4 regions of the Pseudomonas syringae pv. coryli str. NCPPB 4273 genome follow, and region 3 is predicted to be linked to each of the others. Evidence: predicted binding sites of a transcription regulator. Region 3 holds the regulator's gene; each other region holds the start of a gene.
What was found. The regulator FliA, encoded in region 3, starts transcription of late flagellar genes. The targets are predictions, from matches to a motif close to CTAAAGTTTNNNNNNNNNNNGCCGNTAA.
Positions count from the first base shown of each region.

Region 1: P406_RS07865 (methyl-accepting chemotaxis protein) is a predicted target of FliA. The motif match lies at 2,613-2,640, and genes of this name have one in related genera.
Region 2: motA (flagellar motor stator protein MotA) is a predicted target of FliA. The motif match lies at 3,411-3,438, and genes of this name have one in related genera.
Region 4: P406_RS04380 (methyl-accepting chemotaxis protein) is a predicted target of FliA. The motif match lies at 3,077-3,104, and genes of this name have one in related genera.

Region 1 is NZ_AWQP01000016.1:37,909-43,702, reverse strand. Features, by position in the region: gene P406_RS07875 (DNA/RNA non-specific endonuclease) at 1-700, opposite strand, end outside; partial or broken gene P406_RS30170 (MCP four helix bundle domain-containing protein) at 905-1,660, shown strand; gene P406_RS30165 (methyl-accepting chemotaxis protein) at 1,655-2,518, shown strand; gene P406_RS07865 (methyl-accepting chemotaxis protein) at 2,681-4,477, shown strand; gene P406_RS07860 (PH domain-containing protein) at 4,523-4,894, opposite strand; gene P406_RS07855 (DUF6482 family protein) at 5,100-5,411, shown strand; gene P406_RS07850 (RidA family protein) at 5,419-5,794, opposite strand, start outside.
Region 2 is NZ_AWQP01000019.1:150,453-156,246, reverse strand. Features, by position in the region: gene orn (oligoribonuclease) at 1-238, opposite strand, end outside; gene rsgA (small ribosomal subunit biogenesis GTPase RsgA) at 347-1,378, shown strand; gene motB (flagellar motor protein MotB) at 1,440-2,489, opposite strand; gene motA (flagellar motor stator protein MotA) at 2,493-3,344, opposite strand; gene P406_RS09720 (HDOD domain-containing protein) at 3,552-5,087, shown strand; partial or broken gene P406_RS29775 (rhodanese-like domain-containing protein) at 5,133-5,794, shown strand, end outside.
Region 3 is NZ_AWQP01000015.1:8,851-14,644, forward strand. Features, by position in the region: gene flhF (flagellar biosynthesis GTPase FlhF) at 1-570, shown strand, start outside; gene fleN (flagellar synthesis regulator FleN) at 686-1,519, shown strand; gene fliA (RNA polymerase sigma factor FliA) at 1,516-2,256, shown strand; gene P406_RS07630 (chemotaxis response regulator CheY) at 2,513-2,887, shown strand; gene P406_RS07635 (protein phosphatase CheZ) at 2,907-3,692, shown strand; gene P406_RS07640 (chemotaxis protein CheA) at 3,726-5,794, shown strand, end outside.
Region 4 is NZ_AWQP01000005.1:60,210-66,003, forward strand. Features, by position in the region: gene P406_RS04375 (glycoside hydrolase family 10-like protein) at 1-821, shown strand, start outside; gene P406_RS04380 (methyl-accepting chemotaxis protein) at 1,413-3,032, opposite strand; gene P406_RS04385 (LacI family DNA-binding transcriptional regulator) at 3,429-4,421, opposite strand; gene P406_RS04390 (glycoside hydrolase family 32 protein) at 4,489-5,794, opposite strand, start outside.

The DNA.
Region 1 (5,794 bases), on a different contig from region 3:
ACGCCACGACCTTCCAGAATGCTGAAGGGATTTTGACAGTGCGGTAGCTGCGGTCGTCGTCGCGCAGCACCGGGCCGGTGAACACCGTTACCCGTGATTTCCAGCGTCGTGTGTTGTCGAGAATGTAGTCCTCGAGTTCCAGCCAGGTCTTCTGGTTGAACGCACCCATCTGCGGCGAGCAGTTGGTGAAGTGGAAGGTGTCACTGTTGGCGACTTCGGCTTCCTTGCCCCAGTTAGGGTCCTGCCGTCGAACCAGATGGCCGCGATCCAGCAGGTTGTCGGCGTACACGCTTTCGCCAATCTGCGCTTCGGCAGGCAGACGGCCGTCGAAGGCCCAGGAATCCTTGCTGCGTTTGACCTCTACGCTGTTGGCACCATCAATGTTGACGCCGACATACAGCGCCAGACGCCGACTGCGCGACATGGTGATGGAAAAGTGCGTGTAATCGAGACGATCCCCCGTGTTCTTCAAAGGATAGACATCAGGCGCAAGCTCCTCGTCGGCTGTCGGCCAGGGCACGATGAAATCACCGAGGAAGTTCTCGGCATAGCCGGTGCGTTTTTTCAAGTCGCTTGCTGGTGTGGTGCGTCCTGCGGCCAGCGCCTGTGGTTCGAGTAAGGGTGTAGTCGACATCAGTGGTTTGAGGTCGGCAAGGCGGGGCCGGTAGGCGAGATCGATGGCGAACTTCTTGTCAGGCACAGTGCTTGCTCCTGTGGGGATTGAATGTCTTTAGTTCACCATAGACGCGTTACAGAGCGGCGTCAGGCCGGGCGTTCGACATTATCGGCTGACGATTCGGCAAAATCGGTTAAATAGGCTTAAGTATCTGGCAACGTGCGTCGATAAGCTGTAGATAAGAGCAATCCGCAGCTCGCGTTATTTCATTGGCCGGAGGGCTACAGGATGTCGATAAAACTACGTCTGTTCTTGCTGATAGGCACCAGTGTGCTGACCGTCATGATCATCAGCCTGGTCAACTACCTGGGTAATACGCGCATGGAGGCGGCGATGCTCGACAGTGAAGTCAGCATGGCTGCGCTGGGCAATCACCTGCAAGCCGACATGATGCACGACGCGCTGCGCGCCGATGTGCTGTCAGCGATGCTGTTTGGTCTGGGCAGGAGCAACAGTTCGCGTGATGAAGTGCAGGCATCCCTCAAAGAGCATGCCGCACTGTTTCGCAAGGTCGTGAGCGATAACCTGCAACTGCCGCTCACCGAAGCCATCAAGGCAGAGCTGAGCAGGATCAAGCCGAGCCTCGACGCCTATATCAGCGCAGGCGAGCGGATTGTCGGGCTGGCCATCGACAGTCCGGACCGCGCGCAGCAAGAGCTGGGCACATTTTCCAGTGCCTTCACGCAACTGGAGGGGCAGATGTCGAGCTTGAGTGACCTGATCGAGGACAACTCCAAAGCCAGCGGCGAACGCACCCGTCAGACCACGCGAAGTGCCAATGTCACCTTGGCGGTCGTGCTTTCGATCAGTATTTTGCTGCTGCTGATCCAGGGGCATTGGGTGACGCGCAGCATCATGATCCCGCTCGCGTCCGCCAGCCGTATTGCCGACAGTATTGCCCATGGCAACCTGCGCGAACCCATCGCCGAGTCAGGTGGCCGTGACGAAGCCAGCATGCTGATTCGCAGCCTGGCGATCATGCAGCGTGACCTGCGCAGCATGATCGAGGTGGTGCGCAGCAATGCCAATGACGTCAGTGGCATGAGTCGTCAGCTCAGCAGTGGTTGCCATGAGGTGGCCGACAGCAGCCGGCAGCAGAGTTCGGCAGCCGGCACCATGTCGGCGGCGACCAGCGAGATGACCGCAAGCATTGAAGAAATCACCCGGCATGCCGGGCAGGCCCTGGAAATGGCCAGTCAGGCCGAATCCCTGGCCAAGAACGGCGGCCGGGTGATTCATCAGGTGGTCAGTGACATGGACAGCATTGCCCGCTCGGCGCAGCAGTCGGCTCAGGTGATCCGCACGCTGGACAAGGATTCGGAAGGCATCTTCAATATTATTCAGGTCATCAAGGGCATTGCCGACCAGACCAACCTGCTGGCGCTCAACGCGGCCATCGAAGCCGCCCGCGCTGGCGAGCAGGGCCGTGGTTTTGCCGTGGTGGCCGACGAGGTGCGCAGCCTGGCAGGGCGCACCAGTGCTTCCACTCAGGAAATCACCACCATGGTTGCGCGCATTCAGCAGAGCACCCGCGAAGCGGTTACCAGCATGGAGGCCGGTGTGGCCCAGGTCGACAAGGGCATGGCGGTGACCGCCGAAGTGGAACGTGCGATCAGCGATATCCTGGATGCCACGCTGAGCACCACGCAACTGGTCAACGACATCACCCGCACCATTGGCGAGCAAAGCCTGGCCAGTAATGAAATCGCTCATCAGGTTGAAATGATTGCCAGCATGTCCGAGGGCAATAGCCGGGTTATCGGCCAGACCGCCAGTACTACTGATGAACTGTCGGTAATGGCCGGGCAGCTTTCACAATCGGTCGATCGCTTTCAGCTGTGATATCAAATTGCCCAACTCTGCAGTACTCTGCGGCGCGAAAAGCGCCGTGAGCTGCGTGGCCGAAATTTTTCCGCCTCTGCTGAAGGCGAACGCATTAAAGCTTTGGTAGCGAGAGACGTTAACCATCGCACCAGAACCACCCTTGTACCCAGGAGCAGCAAAATGCAGACGTTAAAGGCTTTGTACGAGTCAGTTGAAAGGCAGTTTTTCAACACGCTGACCAAGAAGCTATCAAGCCTTTTCCTGCTGGTCCTGGTCAGCGCCTTGCTGTATTGGGTAGCGTTGAACATTCGTTCCGACATCATGCTGCAATTGCGCGGCACGCAAACGGACCCCGCCGCGCTGGGCGTGATTCAGAGTCAGCTGGATCTGCTGAGCAACGCGATTCTGCTGAGCACGCTGTTCACGCTGGTCATGGTCAGCTTCATGGTCTGGTATTTCCGCCACCTGATCGTGCGTCCGGTGATGTCCATGACTCGCGCGCTCGAAGAAGTCGCCAGTGGCGAAGGTGATCTGTCGAGGGACCTGCCGCTGCTCACCCATGACGAGATCCGCGGGCTGGCCAGTACCTGCAATCTCTTTCTGGCCAAACAGCGCGAGATCATCAGCAGCATTCAGGGGCTGACTGTGCAGATCGCCGTCGAGTCGGCACGTTCGCTGAAGAACATCAGTGATTCCAGCGACAGCGCGACCGATCAGGCCCGCTTCGCCAGAGAAGTGATGGACCAGAGCAACATGGCAGTGGGCAGCATCGAGGATGTCTCGCAGCAGACCCAGGGCATTTCCAGCACCACCGCGCAGAACCTGAGCATGGCGCGCGATTCTTATGCCGAATTGCTGGAAGTGACCGGAAACATCAGCCAGATATCCAGCAGCCTCAATGAGTTCGGTGGACTGGTCTCTGGCTTGAATGAGCGTTCATCAAGCATCAAGTCGATTGTCGGCCTTATTCAGCAGATTTCTTCGCAAACCAACCTGCTGGCGCTCAATGCGGCCATCGAAGCGGCACGTGCAGGGGAGAGTGGTCGAGGTTTTGCGGTGGTGGCTGACGAGGTGCGCACGCTGGCGCAAAACGTCAGTAAAGCCACTGACGACATCTCGCGCAACATCGACGCCATGCTTCAGGAAGTCAGCTCCACACACGAACAGACCATTCAGATCAGCCACAGCGCCCGCGAAACCCAGCTGGTGGTAGAGCGTGCGTCCGGCCATTTCGAAAGCATGATCGGCGATTTCGAGTCGACCAACGACAAGCTCGCCGACATCGCTGCGCACATTCAGCAGTTCGCCTCTACAAACACGGGGATCAATGAGCGGGTAACGCGGATCTATTCCGATAGCCAGGCCATCGACCAGCGCATGCAGCACTCCGCGACGGCCACCCGGGATCTGTCAAGCGTGGCCGAGCAGGTGCAGGCGCTGCTGGGGCGATTCGTGCTTGGGCATGGCGAACTGGATGCGGCGATCACTCGCGCCAGCCAGTGCCGTGACATTCTGCAAGCACGCCTGGCCGAGCTGCACAAGCAGGGCGTCAATCTGTTCGATCAGAGTTACAAGCTGATTCCGGGCACAGATCCCAAACAATACACGACCGGTTACACCGAGCGTTTTGCGCAAATCTGCCAGGAAGAATGTGACAAGCTGACCAAGGGCACACGCGGCGGCAAGGTCACCTTCATCGTCGACAGCAAGGGCTATTGCCCGGTCAACAACAGTTGGGTATCGCAAAAACCTACCGGCAATCGTGAAGTCGACCTGCCGGTGTGCCGCAACAAACGCATGTTCTCCGACCCGATCGGCCTGCGCGCTGCGGGCAATAAACAGCGTTTTCTGTTGCAGACTTACCTGCGTGATACCGGCGAAATCATGACTGAAATCGATGTGCCGTTCTTCTTTGAAGGGCGCCACTGGGGCAACTTGCGCATGGGCTTCGATGCAGCGCTGCTGCTGGGCAAGTGACTGAATATGCCAGGGCCTGCGCCATGCGCAGGCTGATGGCGCTTTTCAGCCCAGCAGATGTTGGGAGATGTACCTGGATATCTGGACGATAGAGGTCTTGCCGGTGAATTCGAATTTCACCTTGCCGACCGCCGAAAAGTAGATTTCCAGTTCAGAGTCCAGATCGAAGGTGCCCGAGGTCTCGACCGACCAGGCCACGATGTTCTTGTACGGCAGGGAAGTGAAGTCCTTCTTGCTGCCTGTCAGGCCCTGGACATTGACCGCGATGATGCGCTTGGTCGTGAACACTACGCCATCGCGCATGGACTTATAAGCATCGATAACCTCTTCGCCGTCGAGCAGCAGGTCCTTGACCCGGTCCGCGTATTCGTCATTCTGCTTGAGTTTGAAGAAGCCCTTGTTGTTGAAGTCGATCATCTGTCTATCCTTGAACATCTGTTCGGGGGGGTACGCGACGTGCGCAGCCGGGTGTCCGAAGCCGTCGCAGAATAACATCGCTCAACCTGTCTCATGTATTTGCGACATGGATATTCAGGCTGGCGGTGCCCCAAACGACTGAACGTTTGCGCCAATAAAAGCTCCATTTTCAAGCGGCGCTGATTTCCAGAACGCCACCGGAGGTGTGACTTTGAACATTCAAGACCTGACCAAGCATGTAAAGGATCAAACGGTTCGTGAACTCGATCTGATCTCCATGGAAGGCGGTTCCTACGTGCTGCACGCAAAGCTCGACGGCAAGTCTGTGCCGGTGGAAGATTCGAGCGGGAAAACCCTGCACGTTGCCTCGGTGGAAGAAGCGCGCAAGGTGCTGTCTTCGGTGTCTGACGTAAAGTTGTTCATGACCCAGGCCGTGGCGCATGACGAAATGGTCGGTCTGGACGATGTCCGGGCACAGTCTTCGCGGCACGAGATACCCTTGCGCTCCAGCCTGTGATTGCCGATCAGGCGTTGTTGCGCCTGACCGCAACGCACTTGATTTCGAGCAACAATCCGGGGTGCGCCAGTTCGGCCACGCCGATGCAGGTCCAGGCACATTGGCCACGCGGGAAAATGCGGTTCTTCACGTCACGAAACACCGCCATGTGCTCGCTCATGGCGACGTGATAAGTGGTCATGTCGACGATATCGTCGAAGGTGCAGCCGCCCTCGGCGAGTACCGTGCGCAGATTCTCCCAGCAGGCGATGAATTGCGCCTCGGGGTTGAGGATGACCTCCATATCCCGTGTACGTCCCACCTGGCCCGCGCAATACAGGGTATCCCCAACCCTGACCGCAGGTGCATAGCCTGCACGGTCCATGATCGACTGCATGGTGGGC
Region 2 (5,794 bases), on a different contig from region 3:
TGACGGTACTTTCCCGCACGCGCTGGGTCAGGCCCGAACCGCCGTGCTGGCGAGTGTTCCACTCGTCCATTTTCGCCAGCGTTTCGTCGCTCTGATGCACAGCGATCACCGGACCTTCGGCCAGGGTGTTCAGCTCGCTATCGGTGATGATCGTGGCCATTTCGATAATGACATCGGTATCAGGGTCCAGACCGGTCATTTCCAGATCGATCCAGATCAGGTTCTGCTTGTTCTGCATGTGTCGACTCCTCAGCGTAGGCGCGCAGTTTAGCTCACCCTGCCGTGCTAGACTCCTGCCGATCCATCGTACTGCCTAATTCATCGGTTACATCACATCGGAACACCCATGGCCAAACGCCAACTCAATCGTCGTCAGAACTGGCGCATCGAAAAAATTCAGGGCGAGCGTGCTGCCCGCGCGGCAAAACGCGAGTCCGCTACGCTTGAAACACTTGAGGGTGGCGACCTCGGCCCCGAGCAGACGGGCCTGGTGATCGCTCACTTCGGCGTGCAAGTCGAAGTCGAGGCCCAGGAAGGCGAAGCGACCGGTCAGGTCTTTCGCTGCCACCTGCGCGCCAACCTGCCTGCGCTGGTGACCGGTGATCGCGTGGTATGGCGCGCCGGCAATCAGGGCATTGGCGTGATCGTCGCGCAACTGCCTCGCACCACCGAACTGCGCCGCCCGGATTCACGCGGCCAGCTCAAGCCTGTGGCTGCCAACGTCGACCTGATCGTGATCGTCTTCGCGCCGATGCCCGAGCCGCATGCCAACCTGATCGACCGCTATCTGGTGGCCGCCGAGCACGCCGGGATTCGTCCGTTGCTGCTGCTCAACAAGGCCGACCTGATCGACGAGCAGAATGCGCCCGCGCTCAATGCGCTGCTGGCGGTCTACCGCACGCTGGGTTATCCGGTGCTGGAAGTGTCCGCACACCACGGTGACGGCATGCAGAGCCTGCAAAGCCAGCTTGACGGGCACATCAGCGTGTTCGTCGGCCAGTCCGGCGTCGGCAAGTCCTCGCTGGTCAACAGCCTGTTGCCGGAAACGGACACTCGGGTCGGTCCGCTGTCCGAGGTTTCCGGTCAGGGCACACACACCACGACCACCGCGCGCCTGTTCCACTTCCCGCGCGGCGGCGATCTGATCGACTCGCCGGGCATCCGGGAATTCGGCCTGGGGCACGTCAGTCGTGCCGACGTAGAGGCAGGCTTCATCGAGTTCAACGACCTGATCGGCACCTGCCGCTTTCGTGACTGCAAGCATGACCGCGAACCGGGCTGCGCCCTGCTCAAGGGGCTTGAGGACGGCCGCGTGCAACAGCAGCGCATGAACAGCTACCGCTCGATCATTGCCAGCCTGCCGCAAGACAGTTACTGAGCACCGAACGCCGCACGCAAAAACGCCGCGATGATCGCGGCGTTTTTGTATCGGTTGCAGCTCAGTTCTGGGCCGGCTCGACCCGCAACTTGCCATCGTCAAAGATGTTCAGCTTCTGCCGGATCTCGCGCGGCTGGGCGTAGGCCTGCGGGTCGGGTGGCGCTGCTGTCGAAGCCCCCGGAGCAGCAGGTACCGCCGGAACCGCGGGTGTCGCTGGCGCCGGTGCTGCCGGCGCGGCGGGTGTGACTGGCGCACCACCGGAGTTCTGATCGCCCTCGATGCGGTGCTGGGCCTTTTTGGTCAGCACCACGATATCGATGCGGCGATTGATCGGGTTGGTCGGGTTCTGGCGGTCATAAAGAGCAGACGACGCGTACCCCACTACCCTGGCCACTTGTGAATCCGGATACGTCCCGGCTACCAGCGCACGGCGTGCAGCGTTGGCACGGTTGGCCGACAGCTCCCAGTTGCCGAACCCGCCACTGCCCACAAAAGGCGTTGCATCGGTGTGGCCGCTGATACTGACCTTGTTCGGCACACTTTTGATGGTGTCAGCCAGGGCCAGCAGAATGTCTTCGAAATAAGGCTTGAGGCGCGCGCTGCCCGAGTCGAACATCGGCCGGTTTTCCGCATCCATGATCTGGATACGCAAACCGTCCTGAGTGATCTCGAACAGAATCTGATCCTTGAATTTCTGCAGCTGCGGATTTTCCTCGACCTTGGTCTGCAACTCCTGGAGCAGCATCTCCAGACGCTCCTGCTCCACCGCTTCAGCCTTGGTCTCGGCATTTTCCGCTTCGATCGGCACCGTATCCGGCGACGGCGTGGTCTGAACCTCAGGGTTCAGCGTCTGGTTCGGCGACATCTCTGGCGAACCGCCCAGATCGATCACATACGGCGAACCGCTGTCCGAAAAGCCGACCGGGTCCTTGAAATAACCGGCGACCGCGAGCAATTGCTCGGGGGTGGCAGACGACATCAGCCACAGCACCAGAAAGAACGCCATCATCGCGGTCGCGAAGTCGGCAAACGCGATTTTCCAGGCACCGCCGTGATGTCCGCCACCAAAGCGCTTTACGCGCTTGATGATAATCGGCTGATTATTTTCCATGACTTAGCGACCGCGAACCGCTTGTTCCAGCTCGCTGAAGCTGGGGCGATGCAGCGGATAGAGAACCTTGCGGCCGAACTCGACAGCCAGCGAAGGCGGCATGCCGGAGGCCGAGGCCACCAGCGACGCCTTGATGGCCTCGTAGACGTTCATTTCTTCCTTGGCATCATGCGCAAGGCTGGTGGCCAGAGGACCGAAGAAACCGTAAGCCGCGAGAATACCGAAGAACGTACCGACCAGCGCCGCACCTACGTGCATACCGATCGCAGCCTTGTCGCCGGAACCCAGCGACGCCATGGTCACCACGATACCCAGTACCGCAGCCACGATACCGAAACCGGGCATACCGTCAGCGATACCGGTAATGGCGTGGGATGGATGCTCGAGGTCTTCTTTCATGCTCAGCAGTTCCATGTCGAACAGACCTTCCAGCTCATGGGGAGCCATGTTGCCGGACGACATGATGCGCAGGTAGTCGCAGATGTACGCAGTCATGCGCTCATCCTTGAGGACACCCGGGTATTTGGCGAAGATCGGGCTGGAAGCAGCGTCTTCGATATCCCCTTCAATCGCCATCATGCCTTCACGGCGGCTTTTGTTGAGGATTTCGTAAACCAGCCCCAGCACTTCGAGGTAATAGGCATGTGTGAAGCGCGTACCGAACATCTTCAGCGACTTCTTGAACACGTGCATGAACATGTAGCCAGGGTTGGCCTGGAGGAACGCGCCCAGCGCAGCACCGCCGATAATCAAGACCTCGTAGGGCTGGAACAGCGCCATGACCTTGCCATGGGACAGCACATATCCACCGAGGACACTTGCGATAACGACAATGATGCCGATGATTTTAGCCATAGGAAAAAATACTTTACTGAGTCGGGTTCAGGGACAGTCCGGAAGTTGTTGAATCTCTTCTTCTCCTTATCGGCCTAACTGGGCCAGACTATAGCCGGTTCTTTTGAAAAACCCATTTATGCGCCTCCATAAAAGGAGGAAAATGGCCTCAGGGCCCCGTACGCTGGCGGTTTCCCAGCTCAGATAATCAGCCGCACAGGCCCTCGAATGCCGACAGTACACGCAGCACATCACCTCGTTCCGAAGACGCTGGATGCCTGGGTCAAACTGCTTGACGGCATCGCGTTGCCGGTCCCTGCCGTCAATCATGGACACGTCCGCGCCGCACTGAACGACAGTCGTCGGTCGCTGCGTGAAATCGCCGAAATGATGCAGGAAAGTCCTGCGCTGGTGCTCAGCGTGATGCGCGAGGCCAACCATCACACCCACGGGTTGACCGAGCAGGCCGAGAGCCTCGAAATTGCGATCAACCGCCTGGGTCTGGCGCGTACCGAAGTCCTGCTGGGCCGTTTGCCGGCCAAGCCGCCCGAAGAAATTCCTGCAGCCTATCGCCAGCTGATTCTGGTCAGCCAGCACGCCACGCAACAGGCCAACGGCCTGTTTGCCAGCCGCCTTGCGCGACTCTGGCAGGACATTCACATGGGCAGCCTGCTGTTTCTGTCGCCGCTCTGGCCAATGGCGCTGGCCTATCCGAAGCTGCTCGAAGAACTGGAGCTGCGGGTTATCCACAAGGGCCATTCCAGCGTTGCAGTGGAAAAAGAGCTGTTCGGCGTCAACCTGCTGGAATTGTGCCTGGCACTCGCAGAGTTCTGGCGCCTGCCGATCTGGGTTACGCGCGGCTATAAGCTGTTGATCAACGAGCGACGCGATCTGGCCAAGGCGCTGCGCATCGCCCGCGAAGACAACAGCCCGCTGCAGCAGCAACAACTCATGGACGACGACCCCAACCTGCGCCGCTGGCTGAATCAGCCCGCCAATACCGTGTTGCTGGGCAACGGCCTGGCGCTGGCCGCACAACAGGCCTGGAACAGCCCGCATTGCCTGCGCTGGGAACGGCTGACCAGCCTGTACCTGCAACAGTCGATGAGCGAAGTACAGCAACAGGCGCACCAGAATGCCGCCAGCAGCGCACGCGTCCATGCGGAAAAAGACCTCTGGCACCCGGCCGAATCGCTGATCTGGCCGTGGGACGCACGGCGTGTAAGGCGTGACAATGAACCTGCACCGCCGCCATCGGCCGACGCCCTGCAACTGTGGCGCAAGCAATGCGCCGAGCTGCTGCAGGATCCCAGCCCGTTCATCAACGCCATGCACCTGACCACCTCGGCGCGCGATGCATTTATCTCGTGTGGCATGGAGCGGGTCATGCTGCTGATGCTGGACAAGACGTCAACGGTGCTGCGCGTCAACCAGACTGCCGGCCTGCCAAAGGACGCCGCTACCTTGCAGCTGTTCATCAAGGAAAGCACCGTGCTGCAACGCCTGCTGACCCAGCCGACGCAGTTACGCATGACACCCGCCAACAGTGCGCAATTTGCCGCGCTGCTGCCCCCGCAGCTGAAAACCCTGTTCAGCGGCCAGCACTGGCTGATTCGCTCGCTGAGCAACAACGGCAAAGTCATGCTGCTGGTGGTCGCCGACCAGGGCGGCGGGGCCTTGTCGGAAATTTCCGTACAGGCATTCGGAAAAACCGCGCAATGTATTGAACGGGCACTGGGCATCTTTAGTCATCGCAAAGCCTGAGGCCTGGCGTACAATTCGCCCCTTTCCTTTCATCGGAGGCTGCAAATGTCCGCATTCACTGGCTTGTCGCTGGTCATCGAACCCAACGATCTGCTTGAGCGTCTAGACGCCCCGGAACTGATCCTCGTGGATCTGACCAGCAGCGCTCGCTACGAAGCCGGGCACATTCGCGGTGCCCGCTTCGTCGATCCGAAACGTACACAGCTGGGCAAGCCTCCTGCCCCCGGCCTGCTGCCCGACACTGCCAGTCTTAAGCAACTGTTCGGCGAGCTGGGCCACAATCCCGACGCCGTGTATGTCGTCTACGATGACGAAGGCGGCGGCTGGGCTGGGCGTTTCATCTGGCTGCTGGATGTCATCGGCCACAGCCGTTATCACTATCTGGACGGTGGGCTGCTGGCCTGGGAAGCGCAATTGCTGCCGCTGAGCACCGACGTTCCGCCTGCTGCCGATGCCCCGGTCACGCTGACGACGCTGCACGACGAACCTACCGCCACGCGTGAGTACCTGCAGAGTCGTCTGGGCGCCGCCGACCTGGCGATCTGGGATGCCCGCGCGCCGACCGAGTATTCGGGCGAAAAAGTGGTCGCGGCCAAAGGCGGCCACATACCCGGCGCCGTCAATTTCGAGTGGACGGCGGGCATGGACAAGGCGCGCAACCTGCGTATTCGCCAGGACATGCCGGAGATCCTTCGCGAGCTGGGCAT
Region 3 (5,794 bases):
AATATCGCACTGGTCAGCATGGACAGTTTCCGCATCGGCGCGCAGGAGCAGCTCAAGACCCTTGGGCGCATCCTCAACGTACCGGTCACCCATATCGATCCTGGCCAGTCTCTGGTTCAGGCGCTGGAACCGCTGCTGCGTAAGCGTGTGGTGCTGATTGACACCGCCGGGCTGCAGGCCAGTGATCCTGCGCTGCGCATGCAGCTGGAAAGCCTCGCGGGTCGCGGCATCAAGTCACGCAACTATCTGGTACTGGCCACCACCAGCCAGAAGCAGGTGCTGACAGCCGCGTATCACAGTTACAAACGTTGTGGCCTGGCCGGATGCATTCTGACCAAGCTTGATGAAACGGCCAGCCTCGGTGAAGTCCTGAGCCTGGCGATCAGTCACGAATTACCTGTGGCCTACCTCACGGACGGACCACGCATTCCTGATGACCTGCATATTCCGCGTCGTCATCAGCTGGTAAGCCGCGCGGTGAGTGTGCAGATGCAGGACGAGCCTAGCGAGGAAGCAATGGCTGATATGTTTGCTGACCTCTATCACACCCCTGGCAAGAGAGTGGGTTAAGTGATGGATATTATTGGAATGTCCCTGCGTCAACGGTCTGCCATGCAGTGTTCATTTGCGCACGTGCAGCCCTCGATGTGGTTTCGGTCTACGCAAGACAAGGTAAAGAAATAACATGGGCAGCATGCATCCCGTACAGGTTATCGCGGTGACCGGTGGCAAAGGTGGCGTCGGTAAGACTAACGTGTCAGTGAACCTTTCACTGGCCCTCGCCGAGCTTGGCCGTCGCGTCATGCTGCTGGACGCCGATCTGGGTCTGGCCAATGTCGACGTGCTGCTCGGGTTAACGCCCAAGCGCACACTTGCCGATGTCATCGAGGGGCGTTGTGAGTTGCGCGACGTGCTGTTGCAGGGGCCGGGCGGGGTTCGAATCGTACCCGCTGCTTCCGGCACCCAGAGCATGGTGCATCTGTCGCCCGCCCAGCATGCCGGCCTGATCCAGGCGTTCAGCGAGATTGGCGACAACCTCGATGTGCTGGTGATCGACACGGCCGCCGGTATCGGCGAGTCGGTGGTCAGCTTCGTGCGCGCCGCTCAGGAAGTGCTGCTGGTGGTGTGCGATGAACCCACGTCGATCACCGATGCCTACGCCCTGATCAAACTGCTTAACCGCGATTACGGCATGAACCGCTTCCGGGTACTGGCCAACATGGCTCAGAGCCCGCAGGAAGGGCGCAACTTGTTCGCCAAACTGACCAAAGTGACGGATCGTTTTCTCGATGTTGCGCTGCAGTATGTAGGCGCCGTGCCGTACGACGAGTGCGTACGCAAGGCTGTACAGAAACAGCGCGCCGTTTACGAAGCATTCCCGCGTTCCAAATGTGCTCTGGCTTTCAAGGCCATTGCCCAGAAGGTTGATACTTGGCCGTTGCCAGCCAATCCGCGGGGTCATCTCGAGTTCTTCGTTGAGCGACTCGTTCACCAGACCAGTGCAGGGCCTGTGCAATGACTGCGAGCGGCTACCAGATGTACAGCAAGGCGTCCCGTAATTCACAATATGAGTTGATCGAGCGCTATGCGCCATTGGTCAAGCGTATCGCTTATCATCTGCTGGCGCGCTTGCCGGCCAGTGTGCAGGTCGAGGATCTGATCCAGGCCGGCATGATCGGCCTGCTTGAAGTCTCCACCAAGTATGATTCCACCAAGGGTGCGAGTTTCGAGACCTACGCCGGCATTCGCATCCGTGGTGCGATGCTCGATGAAGTGCGCAAGGGTGACTGGGCGCCACGCTCGGTACACCGCAATACGCGCATGGTCAGTGACGCAATTCGGGCAATTGAAGCTAAAACCGGCCGTGACGCTAAAGATCACGAGGTTGCGGCCGAACTCCAGTTGAGTCTCGATGATTACTACGGGATTTTGAATGACACCTTGGGCAGCCGCCTCTTCAGTTTCGACGACCTGCTGCAGGACGGCGATCATGAAGGGCTGCACGAGGATGGCGCAAGCGGATCGCTTGAGCCGTCGCGCGACCTGGAAGACGAGCGCTTCCAGGCTGCGTTGGCCGATGCAATTGCCAATCTGCCAGAGCGCGAGCGTCTGGTGTTGGCGCTGTACTACGACGAAGAGCTGAACCTCAAGGAAATCGGAGAGGTTCTTGGGGTCAGCGAATCTCGGGTCAGTCAGTTACACAGCCAGTGCGCAGCTCGTTTGCGAGGGCGTTTGGGGGAGTGGCGAGCGCGTTGACAGGCAATGTGCGGTCTTTGGCCGCATGTTGACTGCAAGCCGGCTGTGCAGAGCGTTACGTGGTAACAGGATCGACCCGTCAGAAGCCTGTCAGGCATTGCCTCGATGGGCTTGTTTCTCAGGTCCTTGCCTGTTGTTGTGCCAAGCCCGTCGTCGTTTCGTACAGCCGGGGGTGTGCTGTGCCAGTATTGAGTGAACAGCGTGTTCAGGTGCTGAACGCGTTAAAGACTGCTTGGAGGTCGAATTGGACAAGAACATGAAAATCCTCATCGTTGATGACTTCTCAACGATGCGGCGGATCATCAAGAACCTTTTGCGTGATCTGGGGTTTACCAACACATCGGAAGCGGATGATGGTCTGACCGCATTGCCGATGCTGCAGAGCGGTGCCTTTGACTTTCTGGTGACGGACTGGAACATGCCTGGCATGTCCGGTATCGATCTGCTGCGCGAAGTCCGCAAGGACGAACGCCTCAAGAGCCTTCCCGTGCTGATGGTCACTGCCGAAGCCAAGCGTGAGCAGATCATTGAAGCTGCCCAGGCTGGGGTGAACGGCTATGTAGTCAAGCCATTCACTGCCCAAGCCCTGAAAGACAAGATCGACAAGATCTTTGAACGCGTCAATAGCTGATGCAAGCCGCGAGGGCGCTATGGATAACAATGATTCGATGGCCGACTTTGAGTCGACCTTAAAAAGACACGCGCAGGAACTTGTCACCAGCCTTGAAAAGGGTCGTTTCGGTGACGCTGTGCAACTGATCCACGAACTCAATCAGACACGCGACCGCGGCCTTTATCAGGAAGTGGGCAAGCTGACTCGTGAGCTGCACAGTGCAATCGTAAACTTTCACATCGATCCGCACATGCCTCAAGCCGAGGAAGTGTCGCAGATCACGGATGCTACCGAACGCCTGTCGTATGTGGTGAGGCTGACCGAGAATGCGGCCAACCGCACCATGGACCTGGTGGAGGAGAGTACGCCGGTCATGAACGGCCTGAGTTCCGACGCCAAGGCGTTGAGCGACGACTGGGGACGTTTCATGCGCCGCGAAATCGGTGCCGAAGAGTTCCGCGAGCTGGCCAAGCGGGTCGATGGTTTTCTGACGCGTACCGAGAAGGAAACCCATCAGGTTTCCGCGCATCTCAATGACATTCTGCTTGCCCAGGATTACCAGGACCTTACCGGTCAGGTCATCAAGCGTGTGACGCAACTGGTCACTGAAGTCGAGAGCAATCTGCTCAAACTGGTGCTCATGGCCAGTCATGTCGATCGCTTTGCTGGCATCGAACATGACGAACAATCCATCCTCGATGAAAAAGATCCTAAAAAACATCTCGCTCAGGGTGAAGGTCCGCAGATTCATGCCGATAAACGTGAAGACGTCGTATCCGGACAGGATGATGTAGACGATCTGCTATCGAGCCTCGGCTTCTAAGATCTGTTGACGGTTAATTTTAGGGAGCACCCCATGAGCTTCGGCGCCGATGAAGAAATCCTTCAGGATTTTCTGGTAGAGGCCGGCGAAATTCTGGAGCAGTTGTCAGAGCAATTGGTCGAGCTGGAAAGCCGACCGGATGATGCTGATCTGCTCAATGCAATTTTTCGCGGTTTTCACACTGTAAAAGGGGGCGCCGGCTTCCTCCAGCTCCATGAGCTGGTGGAGTGCTGCCACATCGCCGAAAACGTGTTCGACATCCTGCGCAAGGGTGAACGTCGCGTTGATTCCGAACTGATGGACGTGGTCCTTGAAGCACTGGACTCCGTCAATAGCATGTTCGGTCAGGTACGTGAACGGACTGACGTAACTCCGGCGACGCCAGAACTGCTGGCCGCGCTGGCGCGTCTGGCCGAGCCACAATCTGCCGATGAGGCCGCGGCTCCCGAGCCAGAGCCCGAGCCGGTGGTTGAAGTCCAGGCTGCTGCTGCGGTTGCAGAACCAGCTGCTGGCGACGAAATTACCGATGATGAATTCGAGCAGCTGCTCGATTCGCTGCACGGCTCCAGCCCGGTATCTGCAGCGCCTGCACAGGCGCCAGCAGCCGCTGCGCCGGCAAGTGATGAAATCACCGATCAGGAATTTGAATCCCTGCTTGATCAGTTGCATGGCAAGGGCAAGTTTGCGGCTGATGCTGCAACCGCTCCGGCCCCCGCTCCTGCGGCGCAGCGCGGTGCCGCGCCTGCCGGTGACGAAATCACTGACGATGAATTCGAAGCGTTACTCGATCAACTGCACGGCAAAGGCTCGTTTGATGGTGCCGTAGCGGCTCCCGTAGCTGCTGCACCTGTGGCCGTTGCTGCCAAGGCACCCGCTGCTGCTGCGTCGGACGAAATCACCGATCACGAATTCGAAAGCCTGCTCGACGAATTGCATGGCAAGGGCAAGTTCGAGCCGGAGGCGATTGTTGCCAAGGCGCCTGCTCCGCCACCGCCGCCTCCTGTTGCCAAGCCTGCTGCGGCGCCTGCTGCCAAAGCCGAACCGGCCAAACCCGCAGCGGCTCCGGCCCCTGCGCGCGCTCCTGCGCCTACCGGCGAAAAGCCGGTGGCGACAGAAGCCGAAACCACGGTTCGTGTCGATACCGCCCGACTGGACGAGATCATGAACATGGTCGGCGAGCTGGTGCTGGTGCGTAACCGCCTGGTGCGGTTGGGTCTCAACAGCGGCGATGAAGCCATGTCCAAGGCCGTTTCCAACCTGGATGTGGTGACCGCCGATCTGCAGACTGCGGTGATGAAAACCCGCATGCAGCCGATCAAGAAAGTTTTCGGTCGTTTCCCGCGTCTGGTTCGTGACCTGGCTCGCCAGCTCAAGAAAGAGATCAACCTGGAACTGGTCGGCGAAGAAACCGACCTCGACAAGAACCTCGTAGAGGCGCTTGCCGATCCACTGGTCCACTTGGTGCGTAACGCGGTCGACCACGGTATCGAAACGCCGGAAGAGCGCGAAGCCACGGGCAAGTCCCGCGGCGGGCGGGTAATCCTTTCCGCAGAGCAGGAAGGCGACCATATCCTGCTGTCGATCTCCGATGACGGCAAGGGCATGGACCCTAACGTCCTGCGCTCCATTGCGGTGAAACGCGGCGTCATGGACAAGGATGCAGCCGATCGGTTGAGTGACACCGATTGCTACAACCTGATCTTCGCACCGGGCTTCTCGACCAAGACCGAGATTTCCGATGTGTCGGGTCGCGGTGTGGGCATGGACGTGGTCAAGACCAAAATCTCCCAGCTCAACGGCTCGATCAACATCTACTCGACCAAGGGCCAGGGTTCGAAGATCGTCATCAAGGTGCCGTTGACGCTGGCGATCATGCCGACCCTGATGGTGATGCTGGGCAACCAGGCCTTCGCTTTCCCGCTGGTCAACGTCAACGAAATCTTCCACCTGAACCTGTCGACTACCAACGTGGTTGATGGCCAGGAAGTGGTGATCGTACGTGACAAGGCCTTGCCGCTGTTCTACCTCAAGCGCTGGCTGGTCAGTTCGGCGGCTCACGAGGAGCAGCGTGAAGGGCACGTGGTAATTCTCACGGTCGGCAC
Region 4 (5,794 bases), on a different contig from region 3:
CCAGTGATGCCACAATAGAAGAGCTGAATAACTCATCCTCTGACTCGCCGGCCAGTGTGTTTAAACGGCATCCTGAATGGACAGGCACTTCAGCGAAGCGCTTTGTTCTCGATCCCGGCATACCTGAAGTTCAGGCGTGGGTGAATAGCATTGTTGAAGAAATTGTCACTCAATACGATGTGGATGCCATTCAGTTCGACGATTACTTTTATTATGAATCCGCCGATTCCCTGCTCAATGATGATGCTACCTACCAGACCTACAATACGACCTTTACCACAAAGGCCGACTGGCGACGGAATAACACGTATTCGCTGGTTGATACATGCCATAAAAAAATAGCCGCCGTTAACTCGGATGTCTTGTTTGGTATCAGTCCGGCAGGCGTCTGGCGGAATAAATCTGACGACCCGCTGGGGTCTGATACGCAGGCCGGTGCGTCCAACTACGACTTCGCGTATGCAGACACGCGGAAATGGGTCATTGACGGCATCATTGATTATATTGCCCCGCAGGTCTACTGGCCGTTTGCCCGGGAGGTTGCCCGCTATGACGTCATCACACAGTGGTGGGCGGATACCGTGAGGGGTACCGGCACAGCGTTATATATTGGTATGGCTCTGTATAAAGTGGGAACGGCATCAGCAGCCGAGCCCGACTGGACGGTTGAGGGAGGCGTGCCTGAAATGACCCGTCAGCTTGACCTGAATGATTCTCTGACTGAGGTATCCGGGTGCATGTTTTTTCGACATATGTTTCTGCGGGCCTCACAGACTCAGCAGGTGGTTGACTACCTGAAGCGTCGCTGGGCCGACGTCTAATATATTTATTGTTTGGGGGGCACGTAACAGAAAGTGCACTTAAGCCCCGTGCAAGTCCGTAAACCCTCGTGCAGCCAGGCTACTTGCAGGAGCGACCTGGCGTGAAGCAACTGCTGATCTGCGCCCATTTCTCACCGGGCAGCGCTCCGGCCAACATCTGGGCATTAGGCTCTGTACGAAAAGTGGCTGCGCTCGGTGATGCTTCGTTAAAAACAGGCTCGGAATGCTCATTTACAACACGTAGACTCCGCTTCCTCGCCTGTTTTTGCCTCGCCTGACCTTCGCTCGCCGACTTTTCGTACAAAGCCTAGTCAGCGGCGGCAGCTTTTGGACGTCAGGCACCATGAAGTCAATGCTCATCGATTGCAGACCTGTTTTGAGGGAGTGACCGACACCCGTTCGATGTACTGGTATTTCTTGCGGGGCAGAATGGGCAACAGAAAATGCTGGTGTACTCGTTCTGGCTGACCACGATTTCTGTGGCGTGAAGATGTTGAGTTAATCGCGGTGAGATGGATCTTCAGGTAAGCGTGCCAAGAATGCTGTGGAATCAGTATCCACAGCATCACGACCCGAAGCAGTAGAAAACCCTTAGAGCGAAAACCTGGCCACCAGCTTGTTCATGTCTGCAGCAAGCACTGAGAGCTCGGAACTGGCCGCCGCTGTCTGATTGGCCCCCGTTGCGCTCTGGATGGAAAGATCGCGAATACTCATCAGGTTGCCGTCGACCGAACGTGCGACCTGCGCCTGCTGCTCCGATGCGGTCGCAATCATCAGGTTCATTTCGTTGATTTCATTGATTGCCTTCGCGATCAGCGTGAGCGCTGCTCCGGCTTCATGAGCGATGGTGAGTGTGCCATCGGCCTGGTCGCAACTTTCGCTCATGGCCTTGGTGGCCTGCGCAGTGCCCGTGAGGATGTCGCCAATCATTTTCTCGATTTCCTGGGTCGAGGTCTGGGTGCGATGTGCAAGCGCTCTGACTTCATCGGCCACCACCGCGAAACCGCGTCCCTGCTCACCTGCCCGGGCCGCTTCGATTGCCGCGTTCAGGGCCAGGAGATTGGTTTGCTCCGCAATCGTACGAATGACTTCCAATACCTTGCTGATGTCCTTGGACTGCACGGCCAGACGCTCTACATCGGCACTGGTGTTCTGCACGGTCTTGCTCAGTTTCTCGATGGCGTCGACCGTGCTGGTCACCCGTGCCGCGCCGGTGCGGGTTGACTGATCAGAGGCTTTGGCTGCATCCGATGCCGCGGCAGCATTACGCGCCACCTCATCGACTGCAGCGGTCATCTGGTTGACGGCGGTGGCTGCCTGATCGATTTCGTTATTCTGGCGCAGCAAACCTCTGCTCGACTCTTCGGTGACCGCATTCATTTCCTCGGCGGCGGACGCCAGTTGAGTGGATGAATCGCCGATCAGCTTGATCGTATCGCGCAGGTTGTTTTGCATCACCTGGGTAGCGCGCATCAGGTCGGAGAATTCGTCTTTGCCCGTGACGGTAATCACGCTGCGCAGATCACCCTTGGCGATGGTGTCGTTGACCCGCAGCATGTCGCGCAATGGTGCAACGATACTTTTGGTAAACAGCACGGCCAGCACAATCGTCGCCAGCGTCGCGGCTGCAATAATGAAGATCACAAACGTTAAGCCGCTTTGATACGAATCCTCGGATTCTTTTCCTGAGTTGGCGGCCTCGTCAATGTTCATTTGAACAAGTCCGTTTACAGCGTCGTCGAGAAGACGGGTAACAGGGGTGACATTGGAGCTCAGGTAGGCCAGCGCTTCGTTGGCTGCGTTTTTACGGATAAGTGCAGTCACCTGATCGAATGCAACCAGTGCTTTATCGGTGTTTTCAGACACGGCCTTGAACAGTTGTCCTTCTTTATCGCTGGCGACAAACGGGGCGTAAAGGGCTACCTGCTTTTTCAACTCTTCGCTCAGCGAAGCGATCATGCCGGTCGTAGTGGCCATGTCCTGCGGATTGGTCTGGGACAGCATTCTGCGGACTTCCAGGCGCAGGCGCAGCATCGTGGCGTTGATTCTGTCTGCAACCACCACGCTGGCCAGGGCGTCGTTTTCAAGGTCTCTGGCCGTCTCGCGAATTTCCCCCATTTTCCATACTGAAATACCGCCCAAGGCGACCAATAGGAGCGCAATAAACATAAAGCTGAGTGCTGCGCGCGCAGATACTTTCAGGTTTCTCATTGCCACTGACCTCCTTGTAGAATTGATTTTTCACGGTTGTAGAACTATCGGCTACTAATAGTATAACTTTAGGGTGTGAGAATTAGTTGCTGTATTAGTTGTGCACATTTTTGTGTTTCTTTAGTTTTTAGTGCGCTTTTTTGGGGCGGAAACTTATGTAGGCGAAGGGTGGTGCAGCTTGCTTAGTTGCAGCTATTCATCAGTAGGCGATTGAAACAGAAGGACAAAGCCAAGCTTTTAGGGGGGCATACGCCCAGCCGCTCTCACCCCTCTCAATCGTAACCATTCAATACGGTCAGCGTTTCAGGGGCGTCAATCAGAAACTCAAGAGCCGTCGTTTTTTGTCAGGATCGTCCCGCGTGACGACTCGATGCGTGGGCTATCCCACGCAAGGCTTCATAGCGATTCTCTGACCACCAGCGGGCAATCCACCGGCTGGGAGCCCGACACTTCAAGGCTTTCGATCAAGTGCCGGGCGGCGTTGCGACCGATCTCGTAATACGGCAGTTGCACCGTGGTCAGCGCAGGAATGAACAGCTCGGCGATGCCGATCATGTTGTCATAACCCAATACGGCGACATCGCCAGGGATTTTCAGACCCTGGCCCAGCAGCAGCTGGTAGGCACAAAAGGCAATGCGGTCATTGCCGCAGATCAGAATGTCGAACTGCGGACGGCCGTCCAGCATGTGCCGGGCCAGGATGGCGGCAGTTTCCCAATAGGCGTCATGCTCGGACAGGTTGTATTGCAAGAGCTCGTCGCGAGCCAGGCCGAATGCCTCGCAGGCACGCAACATACCCGCCTGGCGGATTTCCCAAGCCAGGCTCTGTTTTGGCAGGTTGATGAACAGCGGGCGTCGATAGCCCTTGCTGAACGCGTGGTGCAACGCACGGTACTGACCGGTTTCGTCGTCCGGCACATAACTGACCAGGCTGCTGTCATCGGCTACGCAGTTGGCGAGCACCAGCGGTTTGCTCTTCAAACGCTGGGGGATACTTACTTTGCGTAAGCCCATGGCGCTGAAGATCAACCCGTCGGGGCGGTGCGAGAGCATCAGGTCGATGTTCTGGTCGGTGGGCGGATTGCTCAGCAGGTTGAGGATAAATACGTTCCAGCCTGCCTGCTGCGCGGTCTGTTCGATGGACAGCAGCAGCTCGACCGCAAACGGCGTCGTTGCGGTGTCCAGGGCAAATACGCCGATGGTTCGGGTCTGCAGGTTGTCGCCGCGAATCCGGCGAGCCGACAGGCTGGGGACGAATTGAAGCTCATCGATCGCGTTGCGCACTCGCTGATAAGTCTCGGGGCTCAGCTTTCCCGGATCATTGAGCGCCCGAGACACCGTCATCAGAGACACACCGGCCAGTTTTGCAACGTCTTTAACTGAGGTCATGCGAGGCGGGGCCTGTCGGGTTGACTGATGATTATCATGCTACAGAGACCTGATTTTTTTCGCGACTTCAATGATTTACCGACAGGTATCCCGAGGAGAGTTGCCATGCGTCGGCAATGCAGACTCGGCCTCCGGTTCCATTGGCAATAAGCTTCACCCCCAGGCTGTCGGTCTGTGGATAAAGGCGGCTGCTGAAGCTGAAACTGCCGTTTTGCTCGAACACCTCAATGGATGAGCGATCAAGGAAGATCTGCAGTTCAAGCTGATTCTGTTGTGGATCTATCGCTACGCTGCGCTGACCGCTGACGTGGGTGCCCGACTGATCTCGGTCCAGTACCAAACGTTTTAGCGCCGCATCGTAGTAAAGCAGAGTCTGCTCCTGGCCATCCGGACTGCAACGCAATGCCACGCCCAGGTGACCTTCGGTACAGTCGAGCAGGTCCAGGTGCACGTGGATTTCGAGCATGTCGCCGTGTATGTCGGTCAGCCACTGGCTACCCGCTTCGCTCCACCAAGGGGTGCCAGGCAACGGTGTTTGGCGCAACGCTATCAGTTCGCGTGCGGGTTGTACGCAAAGGCGATTTGCGCGCACTTCAAGTTCACGCGGCAGGCCGAGCATGCCGCGCCAGTGATGCGCTTCGGTTGGGGTCGGGCTTTCCCACATGTCGACCCACGCCCACAGCAGACGCCTGCCATCGGCAGCCACCAGCGTCTGCGCCGCATAGAAATCGTGGCCGCTGTCCAGCTCGATAAAAGGCCCGCCGGTGAATTGCCATTGATTGTCGACCTGGCCCACTCGATAGCCGGTGTGGAACCGGTTCAGTCGCTCGTAGCGCTGTGCCGGCATGCCCTGGGGGGAGTAAAGCAGTACGTCGCGTCCATTGAGGCCAAACAGGTCCGGGCATTCCCACATATAGCCGTCGCCTTCGTCGCCTGTGGACACATAGCTGACGAATTCCCACGCGTGCAGCTCCTTGGATCGATAGATCGGCAGCAGCGGTTTGTCACCCAGGCGTGCGCCGGCAATCAGGTACCAGTGACCATCCTGTCGCCAGACCTTCGGGTCACGGAAATGAATCATTTCGTCTTGCGGCGGGGTGTCGATGACGGCGCCGTGTTTGCTGAAGCTGATGCCGTCGGTACTGGTAGCCAGGCACTGCACCTGACGGATAAAACGCTCGTCGCCCACTTCACCCAGCCATGTGTGCCCGGTGTAGATCAGCGCCAGTGTGTCGCCACACACCACTGCACTGCCGGAAAAACAGCCGTCCCGATCGAAGTCTTCACCGGGTGCCAAGGCAATGGGCAGGTGTTGCCAATGGACCAGATCGGCACTCTTTGCATGGCCCCAGTACATCGGGCCCCATTTCGCG